DNA from 3 places in the Peribacillus sp. NPDC101480 genome. Region 2 is predicted to be linked to each of the others. Evidence: riboswitches for the same ligand, from Rfam matches in the RefSeq annotation. Region 2 holds a riboswitch; each other region holds the start of a gene.

Region 1 (5,447 bases), on a different contig from region 2:
TGTGGTAATACTTTTACATCTTTTAATTCATTATCTAACATGACTTTATTTAAAAGCCATTCATATTTCTGTAGAAGTTGATTTACCAAATGTTGATTATCTGTTGTTTTATTATCCTCATTTCCAACCTGTAGGAAGAATGGAGTTTTGGGATATCTAAGGTGTATTTTTTTAGCATAGTTGTAATCAATCTCATCGAAAACAACAACCTTCAAACTTACATTATGTGAAGGGTCTTTTTCCTTTAGATTGTCAATTACTTTATCAAGTATATCAAAATTTGTAATCATCCCTGAACTTGGTGGCTTTGGAGAAATTGTTAATTCATCGATATGCAAAAACCAATCCTGCCACTTACTTCCCTGTGTCTCTAAACCAATTTTTATATTGTTTTCTTTTAAAAGGTCGATTAAGTAACTTAGGTTCTTTAATAATGCAGGATTCCCACCTGATATTGTTACAAAAGAAAAACCATCTCCGCCGAGTAAAACAAGTTCTTTCCAAATTTCTTCTGCGTCCATTTGCTTTATTAAATCTTTTCCAGAACCGTCCCAGGTAAAAGCAGAATCACACCATGAACAAGAATAATCACAACCTGCTGTTCGAACAAACATTGTCTTTTGTCCAATGACCATGCCTTCGCCTTGGATAGTTGGACCAAAGACCTCCATTACTGGTATTTTACTCATCCTCTATCCACTCCCGTCTTGCTTCAGCATAACCTGTTGGAGTTTCATATAATCGAACAAACTCTAATCTAGCATCCTTGTATTTAATCTGTCTTTCTTCTTGCTTCAAAGCATCGGACATTATTTCATAAATCCACACGACAATGTTTTCGGCTGTGGTATTCATCGGTGGCAGTGTTTCATTTAAATATCTATGATCAAGAAATATTTCAATTTCGTTTTTCCAAATTTCTTTGATCTCACCAAAATCAATCATTAACCCACGGTCATCAACAAATCCGCTCAGTCCAAAAATAACTCTATAAGTATGGCCATGGAGATTTTTGCACTTTCCTTCGTAGGCATGCAAATGATGCGCTGAGTCAAAGGTGAATTCCTTACTAACCATCACGCGTTTATTATGGTACTTTAACTGGTTACGTTTTATATCTTCATCTATTTTTTGGAGCTTTTCAACAATCCGAAAACCGTACATTATTTATTGCCCCTTTCTATCCTTCAAATAGTTGTCTAAGCCGTTTTTCCGTAACTTACATGCCGGACATTCACCACAACCATCGGCAACAATTCCGTTATAGCATGTCAGAGTTTTTTCACGGACAAAATCAAATGCTCCAAGATCGTCTGCTAGCTTCCATGTTTCAGCTTTATTCAACCACATTAATGGAGTATGAATCACAAATTGCTGATCCATAGAAAGGTTAAGTGTTACATTTAATGATTTAACGAACACATCTCGACAGTCTGGATATCCACTAAAATCCGTCTCACAAACCCCAGTGACAATGTGTTTCGCACCAACTTGGCTAGCTAGCACACCAGCAAAAGACATGAATAATAAATTTCGACCAGGAACAAAGGTCGATGGAAGGCTGCCGCCATTTTCCCCATCCTTCACTTCAATTTCATCTCTTGTTAAAGCATTCGGTGCTAGTTGATTCAGTAAACCCATATCTAAAATATGATGCTTTACACCAAGTTCTTTTGCTATATTTTTTGCACATTCTATTTCAGTAATATGTCTTTGATTGTAATCAAAAGTAACAGCAATTACTTCTTGAAATTGTTCTAATGCCCAGAATAAACACGTAGTACTATCTTGTCCTCCACTAAACACAACGATAGCTTTATCTTTTTTCAATTGTAAAACTCCTTTCAATAGAAAAAACAGCACTACTAAGAAAGCAGAACTGTTTTCCTTAGTTTTTTAAAGAGGGTAGCTAGAACCTCTACCGCGAGAGCGGTTTCTCTATAAATATTATATCATAATTTGAGATAGAATTATTTTTTTTAATTATTGCTACAACTTAGGTTACTAAAAAAATCATCAACCTTTATTGGTAAAGGCACTTTCAATTTCATTACAATTACCTAGTAATTAATAATAATTTAGCTTACATGACTAGACATAACTTGGTTATCATACTGTTCTTGACAATACTCCTCCAATGCCTCTATAATTCCGGTTTCCCCTGAACTTCGAGAATATAATAAATTATCATCTAAATAAGGTGATATCCCAAAAGTTAATGCATGGGACATACAAGTTGTGACGAGAATAACTAAATCTGAGTTTCGAGCATACGCTTTCGCTTCATTTGTCAATTTACTATCCGTACAGACCTTTACTTTAACATTTGGATTTCTCTTTGTAATCCGCTGTGCAGCTCGCTGTGCTGGTTTCTCACGTAGAGAGTAGATGGTAATAGACATATTAGGTAATACCTCTAATAGATCCATATCTCTATTAGAAGTTATCTTCTCATTTAATGCATCAATCATGGAAGAATTAGCAGATATTCTGTTTCCTAAATCAATCCATGATTGAATAACCGTTTGGTTAGCTATTCTATCAAGAAGAGATCCAACCCAATTTGTCCAAACTGGTTGTAAGAGATCATCACCAAGTCCGTATTCCTTAAATAGCTCTAAAGATTCTAGCACATATGATGATAATCGATCTGTTGGGAATACATTAAACCATGATTCGACTTGATTCCAATATAAATGAACTTTGGAAATCTCTAAGCACAATAAACCTTCCGTTAGTCTTAATAAAAAGCCGGTATTATTTTCATTTCGTTTCCCATGAATACAGAGAATTTCTCGCGTATATTCATATAATTCATTCGCCTTTTCATTAGGAAAATAATCATCTTGCATTAACTCTGTAACAAACATAGGCAATGCTGTTTGTAAAAGAGATTTTTGCATGGATGAGAGAGACTCTATTCCTATCGTAGCTATTATTTCTGATAGATTACTAAGAGACGTAATGGACCAATTGATATTCCCTTGTTGAACATCTATCGTCGTTAAATGCTCTTCTAAAAGATCAAAATCAGAAGTGTGTATAAAATTATAAAACCAGTTGTACCAATCCACTCGATCGGTTGTCTCAGTCGTTATTAATAAAGATTCATTCTCTTTTTGTAGATTAAGTAAGTAGATCATCCATCCTTTAGATTGCGGTTCTTTCATTAACTGCCGTTGTTCCTGTTCAGATAGCATTTCATAATGCTTTAATGCAACAGAGCACGTTTCCTCTGTTTCTTCCATAATGGAAATTCCTGCAAGCAAACGAACCTTATCAATAGAAAGATCAACTCCATTTAGAAGAAGAAAAGCATCTTCATACTCATGATTAGTAAAACACTGTTTGGCTCGTTCTAATTTATCATTAATGGAGATTATCGGCTTCTCTTTATTCGTTTGTACATAAAGTAAGAGGAATTCAATAATATCTTTAGTGATCTCATCTTTGGTCTTTTCTTGGTAGCGCTCCAGTTTATCTTCCTGACCTTTAGAAGCTGCTTCATAAGCAAATACACGTATAGAAGTTTCCTCATCTAAACTCAACTGTGAACGTAAGAGTGTTCCAAGCTTATATCGTGATTCTTTAAATGCTTTCATTGACAAATCATATCGGCCGAGAATATCCGATTTAGATAATTTGCGTTGATAAAATGTTCGGATTAAAGCGATATGAACTTGAATAGGTATTTTACCGAATCCAGCCAAGATCTCAAAATCATCAGATTCCCAAATTCGATCCCACTTACCTTGGGCACTTAACCACAGAAGCGTTAAAAATTTATAATTTTCATCACTCAAATATTTTCCTTGCTGAAGTGTATTTAAATAGCTTTTCGCCTCTTCCCATTTTTGTAAAACAATCGCTTGATAAAATCTGCTTCGTAATGTGAATGCATTTACCTTTAACTCGTCATATGAGATGTTCGGTCGACGGTCATCAAGCCTCCTCCATAACCGAAGTCTCCCCCAAATATTTTCTTCCTGCTCAACCTTTGATACATAAGCGTAATAACCATCAGGAAATAGTTCATGCCCGATTCGGCCCAATCTTTTTTCCGAATCATAGTTTAACTTTCTTCCATCATTTAGTGGTGTACAATGATAAGGTAACAAAAAGTGATCTAATTCACGAACATGTTGTCCTAATAAATAATCTTTATGTGCAAACAAAAACCAAAAAGTCTCCTTTTGGTTGTTCCTAAAAGGAAGAACAGCAGGGTTATCCTCATAAAACCTTTTAATCATCCCTAATAATTCATCGTTTTTCCCTGACCACTCATTCCCGTTAACGGATAAATGATAAGGATTTACACCATTTACTTGTAGTAGCAGAAGAAGGAATTTGGTTTTTAATGATTGTGACATATTTCCTCAGCCTCCTCCCATCTAGTACGTGCTGCTAGCAAAGCCTGATTGACCTCAGACCGATCACTTGTAATACGAATATTTTCACCATTAATATTAATACCGCTAAACGTAAAGTTCATTGAACCATGTAGATATATATGGCTAGTCATAAGACCTTTTTCGTGATTGTTATTTAATTTCTTTATTTCAACTTCATTTAGTTGGCTAATAAACCTCTTTGTTTCTACTCGATTAGGATCACATATGATACGGATTTTAGATCCTTTCCAAGATAAAGTATTTAGTATGTCTGAAAGATAGATGATTTTCCCTTCTATCATGGGAAACAAATCAGAGTATTGTCCTAATCTATTCCGTATAAGAGGTGAATTACTTAAAAAAGGCGATATCAAATAAATCTCTTTACTTGGTAGTACAGCTTCTAGTGAAAAAATAGTTGCTAAGCAATCTATTAACGTTACTGAACTATTATGGGAGCGAATGGTACGATTATGCATGTGTTACCTCCCTCACTCGAACATCAAACAACCAATTACTACCTTTACTATGAACACCTGAGATATACGGATAATAAAATTCATAATCAAAATCAATTGGGGTTTGAATGATATCCATTAATATCCTTTGACATTCTTCCATTTCCTCAAATGAAGTCCATACGCAAACTTGGTTACCCTTTTTTAATAGTTCCATTAATCTTTCACTCCAATTAGCCTTACTTGAATCAATGGTTATCTTTGTTGGTTTACTTACCGACTTAAGTAATAGGCGTGATGGCTTTGCAAAAGATTGATATGGACTATATAGATTCAAACATTCAGGACAAGAATCATTACAGTCATTCCATAAAAGAGTCTCGACAAGTAATAGACGTTGCTTTTCATCATAGTTGCCGCTTGAATATAGATTTTCAAGAATAGAATCAATCCGTACTTTTATGTCATCCAATCGCAAACAAGCAACAGTAAATACACGCAGATCAATTTTACATTCTAATCGTCGTTCCTCACGACGCCACAACTCTTGTAAATCTTTCATTAATTCATCCGTCATTTGATTATTATTATTATGAAG
Region 2 (5,447 bases):
ACGGACAACAAATTGAATCCTGCATCCATATGGTCGATTTTTCTTTCTCTTCACGGATTCATAACTTTTTATATTAATTCTGAGCTAACTTATCAAGATGTAAAAGGCTTAGCTTATTTTCATGTAAAAAATATCATCAGGAACATCATATAATTTTTTGAATATTATTGACCATAGGTCAATTAAACATTGGAGGTTTTAATATGGTAAAGAAATACCTTCATATTGAAGGACTCATGGTCCTTTTAGCGGTGATTTACATCTATTCGTTATATGAATTCAGCTGGTGGATTTTCCTTCTATTGATTTTATCGCCTGATGTTTCCATGCTGGCCTACCTGATCAATGATCGGATTGGAGCAAGGGTTTATAACTTATTTCATACTTATACTCTGTCCATCTTCATGATTTTGCTAGCCATTTTTCTAAAGTCTGATGCATTGATGCTGATTGGTTTAATTTGGACTGCGCATATTGGAATGGATCGCTTATTTGGATATGGCCTTAAATACACATCATCCTTCAAAGCTACACACATTCAAAGGTTGTAATAGCTTAAAAGGCAGTGTGATTACGCATCACACTGCCTCCGCTTTCTTTTCTTTATACGCCCCGCTTGTTACCCCATATATAGGTATGCAGCTGGGGCAGGACTTTCACATCATTCAATTCATCATCTGTTATCACTTTATCAATTAACTCTTCGTACTTCTTCAATAGGCCGCTGATCAATTGACGATCATCCGCCGTCCTGCTGTCGTCATTGCCGACCTGCAGATAAAAAGGAATTTCCGGGTAACGCCCATGTACATGTTTGGCATATTGATAATCTTCCTCGTTAAATACGACGATTTTCAATGAGACATGGTTGTCAGGATTTCGATTGGCAAGGTTCGAGATGATTTTGTCGAGCACCGTAAAGTCGGTGTTCATTCCAGAGCTCGGCGGCTTAGGTGAAATAGTCAGTTCATCAATATCGAGAAACCAATCCTGCCATCGGCTCCCTTGGGTTTCGACACCTATTTTCATTTTATTTTCATGTAAGATCGCTATCAAGCCGTTTAGGTTTTTCAACAGAGCCGGGTTTCCTCCTGATATCGTAACGAAGGAAAAAGCGGAACCCCCAATACGCTTCAGCTCATCCCATATTTCTTCGGCAGTCATCTGGACGGTATCTTCCTTACCGGAGCCATCCCATGTAAATGCGGAATCACACCAGGCACACGAATAATCGCAACCGGCCGTCCGAACGAACATGGTTTTTTGGCCAATGACCATTCCCTCCCCTTGGATGGTCGGCCCAAATATTTCCATAACCGGGAGTTTACTCACTTTCCATCCACTCCCGTCTGGCTTCGGCATAGCTTGTCGGCGTTTCGTACAGTCGAACAAATTCGACTCTAGCACCTTCATATTCTTTTAATGAAAGGGATTCGGCCATTTTTTCATAAATCCAGACAACCATATTTTCAGCTGTTGTATTCATGAGCGGCAGGGTTTCATTCAAATAACGGTGATCCAGGTGGATTTCAATTTCATTTTTCCATATATCCTTGATGTCCCCAAAATCTATCATCAACCCGCGTGAATCTGTATACCCGCTTAATCCGAAAATGACCTTATACGTGTGGCCATGCAGGTTCTTGCATTTTCCTTCATAATCATGCAGATGGTGTGCCGCATCAAAGGTGAATTCCTTACTCACGAGAACCCTCTTGTTTGTATACTTCAATTGGCTGCGCTGAATATCTTCATCTATTTTTTGGAGTTTATCAACTATCGTAAAACCGTACATCATGAAAGCACCTTCCGTCTGCTTACATAGTCATCCAGTCCTTTTTTCCGCAGATTACATGCCGGACAATCTCCACAGCCGTCGGAGATGATTCCGTTATAGCAAGTCAGGGTCTTTTCGCGCACAAAATCGAACGCGCCTAGCTGATCCGCTAGCTCCCATGTTTCCTCTTTATTAAGCCACATTAGCGGCGTATCAATGACGAATGACTGGTCCATCGACAAGTTCAAGGTCACATTCAATGATTTAATGAATACATCGCGGCAGTCCGGATATCCGCTGAAATCCGTTTCACAAACACCGGTGACAATATGTTTAGCGCCAATCTGACTCGCCAGCACTCCGGCAAACGAAAGGAACAGCAAATTCCTCCCTGGTACGAACGTCGACGGCAATTCCCCTTCTTCTCCGTCCGCCACCGCAATATCACTTCTCGTCAGCGCATTTGGTGCCAGTTGGTTCAGCAGCGACATGTCAAGGATATGATGGTTTATGCCCAATTCCTTGGCAATGTTTTGAGCGCATTCGATTTCCAAGCTATGCCGCTGGTTATAATCGAACGTCACCGCTTCCACTTCCTCAAATCTCTCCATCGCCCAGAACAGGCACGTCGTACTGTCCTGACCTCCGCTAAACACAACCACTGCCTTTTCTTTCTTCTTCATTTCTATAAAACTCCTTTTTACGGAAAAAAACAGCACCCTAAGAATAGAGCACTGTTTCTCCTTAGTTTTTTTGAGAGGGTAGCTAGAACCTCTTCCGCCTTAACACGGAATATTATATTTTTCCAAGTCAATAGTAACTTGAAAACGATAAGAAATCAAGATGTTTTTATTAAGAGAACATTGGATCTGATGGAAAATTTGGTTAACTTTTCATTGCTTAAATATCCTTTTATTTATCCGATAAAACAGTGTGAATAAAATATCGATAAAGGGGTCCAATAATTTGAAAAGCATTAAAGCAAAGGTATTGGTGGCATTTTCACTCATCATATCTTTATGTGTCATCTTAGGATCATTCAATATCTACAGCAGCAACAAGTCACTGGTATATTCCCAGGATATCATCGAAAAGGAGCTTCCGCTTCTTATCCAAGACGAAAAGCTGCTATACAATCTAGCACAAAGAACCGCATACGCCCGGGCATATATTCTTTATGGTGACGAGAGTTATAAAGAAGGGTTCTTACAATATACCGAAGAAAGCCAGGTCATCCAGGAGGATCTTCTTGCCTTAAGCGATTCTGTTAAAGCGAAGGAATTAATCGAGAAAAGCGTGGATTGGAGCACGATGATTGTAGACCGGGTGTTTCCACAATATGAAAATGGAAATGAAGAACGCGCTAAAGAGATACTCGAAAATGAAGTGGCGCCAATAAGCAATGAAGTTATGGAGGGTTTCAAGGAGCTTGCTTCGGAACGCGAGGAATTGATTGTCGCTTCAGGTGAAACCGTCATCACCAGCGGGAAATCGGTTAAGACGACAAGTATCATCATATCCATTGCGGCAGTCCTTATCGGCCTTGTCCTTGCGGTTGTTACCGCCAACCTCATTACCACCCCCCTCCTTAAAATCAGGGATAGGATGAAAATGGTGGCTGCAGGAGAGCTGAATCATGAGCCCCTGGAGCAAAAGTCAAATGATGAAATGGGCGAACTAACGGTATCCGCCAATCAAATGCAGAAAGACCTTCGTGATACGATTGAAAAAATGCTCATTGTTTCGCAATCCGTTTCCAACCAAAGCGAAGATCTGACTCAATCAGCAAATGAAGTGCAGCAGGGCACCAAACAGATAGCGACTACTATGTATGAACTTTCGGAAGGTTCGGAGTCACAAGCCAACCTGGCATCTGAAATGGTTCGCATCATGGATGATTTCACCGGCAGGATTAAGCTTGCCCACCTAGAAGGGGTGGATGTAGCTAACAGTTCAACCGAAATCCTTTCCTTGACCAAGGAAGGCACCACTTTAATGCGCAGTTCGGTCCAACAGATGCAAAGTATTGATGGGATTGTCAAAAATGCCGTAGAGCAAGTGAAAGGGCTCGATTCTCAATCACAGCAAATTTCGCAGCTTGTGCAGGTCATCAAGGATATATCCAATCAAACTAATCTATTGGCGCTGAATGCAGCCATAGAAGCTGCTCGTGCTGGTGAACATGGCAAGGGCTTTGCCGTCGTCGCCGATGAAGTGCGGAAACTCGCTGAAGAGGTCACAGACTCCGTTGGGGATATCACCAATATTGTCTCCGCCATTCAAAAAGGTTCAAAAACGGTCGTCCACTCCCTGGAAGATGGTTATACTCAAGTGGATGAAGGCACGAAACAAATCACGCTCACAGGGCAAACCTTTGAAACAATCAATCATTCTGTCGGGAATATGGAAATGAAAATACTGCATATAACAGACGAATTGAACTATATTTCCTCAAATAGCAAAAAAATCAATCAGGCTATCGAAGATATCGCAGCCGTTTCTGAAGAGTCCGCGGCAGGAATCGAACAAGTCTCCGCCTCCGCTCAGCAATCCAGCTCTTCGATGGATGAAATCACGAATCATGCCAGTGAACTTGCATCTTCGGCAGAACTGCTCACTGAACAGGTTAAGAAGTTCCAATTATGACACTAGCAATTTCCCGAATGCGGGAAATTGCTTTTTCCCTTCCATTATAAGGGTTGTTTCATTTTCGTATATTCGGGGAATAAATAACTATACACAATAATGAACCATTAAAAAACAAATCTATCAGAAGTGGCTGGAAGTGAATATTTCCCTTTGTTTTCAGAATATTTAGTGTATAATTGATTAAAGGAATATTTTAACTTAAATATTCATTACTTCCAATACCTGCTACTGCAAATCCCGACATTTCCTTTCAACATGCACGAGAACATATACCCAGTAAGGTTCCATTGCATGCTTTCTCTCGAATCAAGCCATTCACAACTTTATTCACACAAAAACACGATTCCCACTTCAAATTTTTTAAAAAGGTTAAATTTCACTAATGATATGATACTATTAAACCAAGACCTTTTAACCCCATAAGGAGGAATTCATATGAAACGTTTTTTCAAATTCATAACAGATTTTAACGAAAGAAAAGCACTGGAACGGGAAACCGATGAATTCTTTCGCAAAGAATACGAAAATTATATGAAGATGAATCCTGACAATCAAGGAAAAAGAAGGAGATTAACTCCTAGATTTTATGTGATTGATGGCGGTAAAAAGGGCTCCAACCTTGAAATTTCTGACAGAAAGAAATCCAGTTGACCTGATTCCTTCCATAATCAGCTACCCAGACTGCAGCTCAAGACTCCCCAACGTTAAATCTCCAGATGAACGGAGATTCGTGACCATTCCATTCATTTGCAATATATAAGCCGAAAGCTCAGAAATGCTTCTGAGCTTTTTTATTTTGCATTCATCTATAAACACTATATCTATAGAAGAAACTAGGTATTTTTTTAAAAAATGGGTTAACTTTATTTTATTTCGTTTTAGGTAAAAGATCAATGATAGACCCATGGGTATTACCTAAGGAAAAAACCGGTAAATATCAAAAAAAAGAGATGTGTTCTTTTACTCATCTTTGTCCATATTCAAAAGAGTTCAACTAATTGAGTCGTTAGATGCAATATTT
Region 3 (5,447 bases), on a different contig from region 2:
GATACCTTAAGCGCTTTATACGTCGTTACACCTGCACAGAAAATCGGTGATACCTCCGCAAAGTCAAGCCCTTCAGGAACCTTCACCACATATTTGGCAGGTGCTTTACAATATTCCGCATACCCGCCGTCCACGGAATAGCCTGCATTCAATTGATCCAAGCAAAGCGTTTCCCTGCCGGTCAGACAATATTCACAATCGCCACAGGCTGAATAAAGCCAAGGGATCCCAACACGGTCACCCACTTTCAAGGAAGTTACGCCTTCTGCCACCTTTTCTATAATGCCCACACCCTCATGTCCGGGGATAAGCGGAAGCTTGGGTTTTACCGGCCAATCACCATGTACCGCATGTAGATCGGTATGACACACGCCACAGGCTTTAATTTTCACTAATATCTCACCATACTCCAATTTCGGAATGGGTACTTCTTTAACCTCAAGTTTTTGGTTAAATTCATTGACGACCGCCGCTTTCATTGTCTTGACCTGTTGTTTTGCATTTACAGTGCTTGCCCCTTGTTTTACATTCATGATTCATATTCCTCCCTTAATTCAGTGGATATTATTTCTTGCTACTACTTAAATTTGCACTACTTAAAATAGATGCAAGTGCCATGCCACTGCAAAAAGGCCAATAAGACAGCAATCACAAAAAAAAGTGCCGAAAAATCGGCCCATTTGGACGAATTAACGGCTCAAGTTGGACGAAATCCGGTTTGTATATTGCAGAAAAAATGGCTCACCCTATAAATAGGAGGTGTCTAAAACATGGACCAATTTGAAAAAGCCTATGAATCATATAAACAGCAGGGAACACCGCAAGCAAACCAACCTGATTCAGCAGGAAAAGAAGAAATCATCGCCGTAAGGAAAAATGAAGAGGACAATATTATCGCCATCAAGACGAACTCCGGCCGCGAACTCGACTACCCCACAGCCCTTGCGGAAGCAAAGGCGGGCAACCTGGCCAATGTTGACGTCTTTCATAAATATGGACGTGACATATTGCGGAGTGAGCCCGATGGGATAAAGGAAAATAACCTGGATCAACTGCCGGAGTTTTGAAATTTCGGGGAGACTGCCTGATATGGGCAGTTTTTTTCTGTCTGGATGAGCTAAAAAAGAACCAGCATGATTAGCCGGATCTTATTTTTCGTAAGGATAGGATTCAGAGATTTCGAGCAGTCGGCCGCAGGACTCGACAACCTCGATGATTTCCATCCATGACATGTCCAGACCCAGTTCATTAGCATGGGAAATCTTATCCCGTAATTTCCGGATGGCATTCGCATCCTTCTTCCCTTTACTTTTCGAAGGGATTTGGAAGAAGCACCTCAATTCCTTATCTTTATGTATGATATCGAATTTATCACTGATTTGCAGGCACTCTATTATATTGATATCCTCATTTTTATCAATTCTCCTTCTATATAATTCGGTTGCCTTTTCTAAACGGTCTTCGCTGATCATTGGATACCAGCTGCCATCGCCGAATCTATCCAGGATGATATCGCTCATCCTCATTTCCAATAAGGTAATATATCCGAATATCAGCATCCTGATCGGAGGCTTTTGAAGGTCGGCATGGGTAATCAACATTTTAATTGAATTATTCTCCAAGACGAACACCCTTGTTTTATTCTTGAAAATATGGAGAAGCTGGATCAAAGGGGTTGAGTCCGAAACCATTTCCCTTGGTGAAAAGTTTCTCATATATTCAGAAATACTTCCTTCACCTAGTTCTTCCCTTTCGATATACCCGATGATTTCCCCTTGATCTTGGACAGCCAATATATCAAAATTCTTTTTTTCCAATGCTTCCTGAATATCCAGCGCCAGATCATTTTTATGGCAAAACTCAAGCTCCTGGGCAATGCTCTTAACCGTTATATTTTCTTCATAAAGAGTTTTAAGACTAAGATAGCTGCTATTGCTTTTTCTTTCGCTTCCATTTAACATCTTTCGACCTCCGCTCAGGAACACTTTCTGCCCGTTTTCCGCTTTAATCATAGAAATGCATGCGGCCCCTACAAATAAAGTCCACTGCAGTGGACTCAATCCCAATCATGTGAATCTAATTTTTTGACACATTAATCAAATGACATCAACTGCATTGCCTACCGCCGTTTCCTCATTGTCCTTTTCTTCCCAACCCTTACAAACATCCACCCACTCCTTCGCACCTGAATATTCAAACAATTCAGCGAGTGTAAGTTCTATTGCAGAGTTCGCACTGCCGCAAGCCGGGAACAATGACTCGAAGCGCTTCAACGATACATCAAGAAAAACAGCTAAATCGTTTGCCAGACCAAACGGGCAAACGCCTCCGATTGCATGGCCGGTCTGTGCAAGCACTTCTTCAGGCGAAAGCATTCGTGCCTTGAAACCGAATGTCTGACGAAATTTCTTATTATCCACTTTAGCGTCCCCTGCGGCAACTACCAAAATCGCGTGTTCACCTTCCCCTTTAAAGGAAAGAGTCTTAGCAATCCGCGCTGGGATAACACCGATGGTTTCCGCTGCCTCAATCACCGTAGCACTCGATGTTTCGAACTCCTTTACGTCGCCTTCCCGATTCCATTGTTTAAAATGGCTTTTGACACTCTCGATCGACATTTTATATTCACTCCTTTGACGTACATATTGAAATAATATCATCCTTCATTGCAATAAATCAAAATCCTATTGTGCTACTTCTACTGGGGAAACTAATAAATTAAAACCATTCTTTACAAATTGACGAAACAAGCGTACATGGGATACTATTAATAATCGGGTAAACGCCTACACGTGGTTCGTAACCATCCCACGATAAAAAACTAGGGAGAGAGTAAAATGAATGTTCGTACACTCGTGATAAACGGGTTATTGGCTGCCTTGTATGTGGCGGTCTCATTGGTGTTTAAACCAATAGCTTTTGAGATGTTCCAATTCCGTGTACCGGAAATGTTGAATCATCTGATTGTATTCAATAAAAAGTATATCTACGGTATCGTTGGCGGGGTCTTCATATCGAATCTGCTCTTTTCGCCGATGGTGCCATATGATTTGATTTTTGGGGTGGGGCAATCCCTGCTCGCCTTATTGCTTGTCATTTATATTTCTCGTTTCATAAAAGGCATTAAAGGACGGATGATCGCCACGATTATCTTTTTTACATTCACAATGTTTTTAATTGCAATTGAACTGAACCTTGCCTTTGGCTTGCCATTCTGGCTAAGCTGGATGACTACAGCTGTCGGTGAGTTCGTCGTCCTCCTGATCGGAGCGCCAATCATTTATGGAATGAACAAAAGAATTCAGTTTGAAAAGTGGCTTTAAAAGGAATCTTCGCGCCGTTAGGCCACTATAATGGAAAAGAGCTGTCTGCTTGATGCGGCAGCTCTTTTTTTTCACCAATGAACTCGAAAATGATAAACTATTAGTAAGAATGGTGGTGGCCCTTTGAAAAAAGTCCTGACCATATTAGGTCTATTTGTAATCGCAATATTTATATACTCTAATGCTGAGCTGTTCACTTTGGTTTGGAAAAGTGACCTGGATTCTGTTATTGGTATATTGAAGGAAAACCTTCTGCTTACATTTATTGTGACATTCGTATTGATGTTTGTACAAAATTCTTTTACAATCATCCCCTTAATATTGCTCCTGACTATCAATGTCACGATATTCGGATTCATATATGGCTATCTATGGAGTTGGTTTACAAGTGTTGTTGCCTCAGGATTCATTTTTTATGCAGCAAGAAACTGGTTTCAGGAGCTTCTCTTAAAGAAGATTGGTGAAAAATGGCAGGAAACCGTTGTGGAGCATGGCTTCATGTACGTTTTTACAGGAAGGATTTTCCCGCTTATCCCAACAAGCTTAATTAACTTGGCAGCTGGAGTCAGCACTGTCACGTTCAAGGATTTTTTATTAGCGACGGCGCTTGGCAACCTTATATACTTTTTCTTCCTATCGCTGATTCCCTATGGACTGCTATCTGTTGAAATGAACCAATATACGCTAGCTGCACTCGCACTCCTCTTCTTACTATTTTTCATTATCTATAAGCGTGCAAAAAAGAAAAAGAAACTTACCTTCTTCAGAAAAAACAGGTGACCACATTGGCCCCTGTTTTTTTATTTAGGATTCTGCATATATTTTTTTTCGATAGTTTGTTAAAATGTGTATGTAATTTTACCTTTGAAATGTCTAAAATCAGGGAGAATCTCCATGTCCAAACGCTCCATCTTAGCAATATATATCCTATCCGGGATTCTTACATTAGTCGTATTCGACTATTTTTTAACTACAAATATCCAAAACAAGGAAGTCTTCGTTCAACTGCAAAGAGTGGAAGGCTTTGTTTTCCTTTTATCAATAGGCTTGGTCTTATATCTTTATTTAGCTAAAAGGGAAGAATTCAAACGATTAAAAGAGGCGGAACAACGTCGGCGTACACTCATCAATTCGATGGTTGATTTCGTTAACTTCAAGGATGGTGATGGCCGATGGCTTGAATCCAATACCTTCGGGCTGCAATTATTTCAATTGGAGCATGTAAATTATAAAGGAAAAAGAGACAGTGAGCTCGCCGAATACTCCGAATTTTATAAAGAGTCGTTGATCTACTGTGAAGTTTCCGATGAAGAAACGTGGGTAAAAGGGGAAATCACACGGTGTGAGGAAATCATCCCACTTCCCGATGGCAATCACAAGACCTTTGATACGATCAAAGTTCCCCTGTTCAATGAGGATGGTTCACGAAAAGGCTTAGTCGTCATTGGCAGGGATATTTCTGAAAGGGTTGTCGCGGAGAATCAATTATTCGAAAGTGAACAACGCTATAAGTCATTGTTTGAACACAACCCATATCCGATGCTGATGCTTGATTTAAACGGAATGATCACGACGGTGAATCCTAGATTTGAAACGGTAACAGGCTTTCAACAGGAAGAAATACATGGAGCCTCATTCATTAATTTGAACTTCTCAGCAGAAGATGCGGAATTGATCCGTACATCTTGCCAATATGTCATGGAAAACCATAAGGGGATCAAAAAAGGTAAAGATATAGAATTCCTGACGAAGTACGGGAAGTCCATCTTACTTTCTTGTACGTTTGTCCCGATGATGGTTGGCGAGGATTTAGTAGGAATCATTACTTATGCTAAAGAGGTCACTCAAATCCGGGAAACCGAAGCCCGCTTAAGAAGAACCGAAAAATTATCGATAGTCGGCGAACTTGCCGCAAGTGTGGCCCACGAGGTTCGAAACCCGTTGACTTCTTTAAAAGGTTTCGTCCAGCTGCTTAAAAAGAACGACCATCCCTATGAACAATACTACACAATCATGTTAAGTGAGTTGGACCGAATCAATCTTATAGTAAGTGAGTTACTCGTTCTGGCAAAACCACAGGAACTTCCATTCAGCAAACATCAAATCATCGACCTGATGAATGAT

The links. A riboswitch is a leader RNA that binds a small molecule or an ion and turns the genes downstream of it on or off. The one in region 2 is predicted to bind preQ1.
Region 1: linked by a shared signal. The riboswitch ahead of queC (7-cyano-7-deazaguanine synthase QueC) and the one ahead of queC (7-cyano-7-deazaguanine synthase QueC) in region 2 are both predicted to bind preQ1.
Region 3: linked by a shared signal. The riboswitch ahead of ACQKMF_RS19515 (QueT transporter family protein) and the one ahead of queC (7-cyano-7-deazaguanine synthase QueC) in region 2 are both predicted to bind preQ1.

Annotation. Positions count from the first base shown of each region.
Region 1 is NZ_JBNNSB010000002.1:647,049-652,495, forward strand. Features, by position in the region: gene queE (7-carboxy-7-deazaguanine synthase QueE) at 1-689, opposite strand, end outside; gene queD (6-carboxytetrahydropterin synthase QueD) at 682-1,164, opposite strand; gene queC (7-cyano-7-deazaguanine synthase QueC) at 1,168-1,848, opposite strand; PreQ1 riboswitch class I at 1,883-1,925, opposite strand; gene dpdD (protein DpdD) at 2,079-4,370, opposite strand; gene dpdK (phospholipase D-like domain-containing protein DpdK) at 4,355-4,870, opposite strand; gene dpdJ (protein DpdJ) at 4,863-5,447, opposite strand, start outside.
Region 2 is NZ_JBNNSB010000001.1:477,885-483,331, reverse strand. Features, by position in the region: gene ACQKMF_RS02495 (TetR/AcrR family transcriptional regulator) at 1-153, shown strand, start outside; gene ACQKMF_RS02490 (DUF4260 domain-containing protein) at 204-551, shown strand; gene queE (7-carboxy-7-deazaguanine synthase QueE) at 604-1,332, opposite strand; gene queD (6-carboxytetrahydropterin synthase QueD) at 1,325-1,795, opposite strand; gene queC (7-cyano-7-deazaguanine synthase QueC) at 1,795-2,460, opposite strand; PreQ1 riboswitch class I at 2,516-2,558, opposite strand; gene ACQKMF_RS02470 (methyl-accepting chemotaxis protein) at 2,744-4,423, shown strand; gene ACQKMF_RS02465 (hypothetical protein) at 4,862-5,077, shown strand.
Region 3 is NZ_JBNNSB010000006.1:50,249-55,695, reverse strand. Features, by position in the region: gene adhP (alcohol dehydrogenase AdhP) at 1-479, opposite strand, end outside; gene ACQKMF_RS19530 (DUF3892 domain-containing protein) at 771-1,067, shown strand; gene ACQKMF_RS19525 (hypothetical protein) at 1,149-1,961, opposite strand; gene ACQKMF_RS19520 (YbaK/EbsC family protein) at 2,097-2,618, opposite strand; PreQ1 riboswitch class I at 2,787-2,831, shown strand; gene ACQKMF_RS19515 (QueT transporter family protein) at 2,838-3,323, shown strand; gene ACQKMF_RS19510 (TVP38/TMEM64 family protein) at 3,447-4,103, shown strand; gene ACQKMF_RS19505 (PAS domain S-box protein) at 4,218-5,447, shown strand, end outside.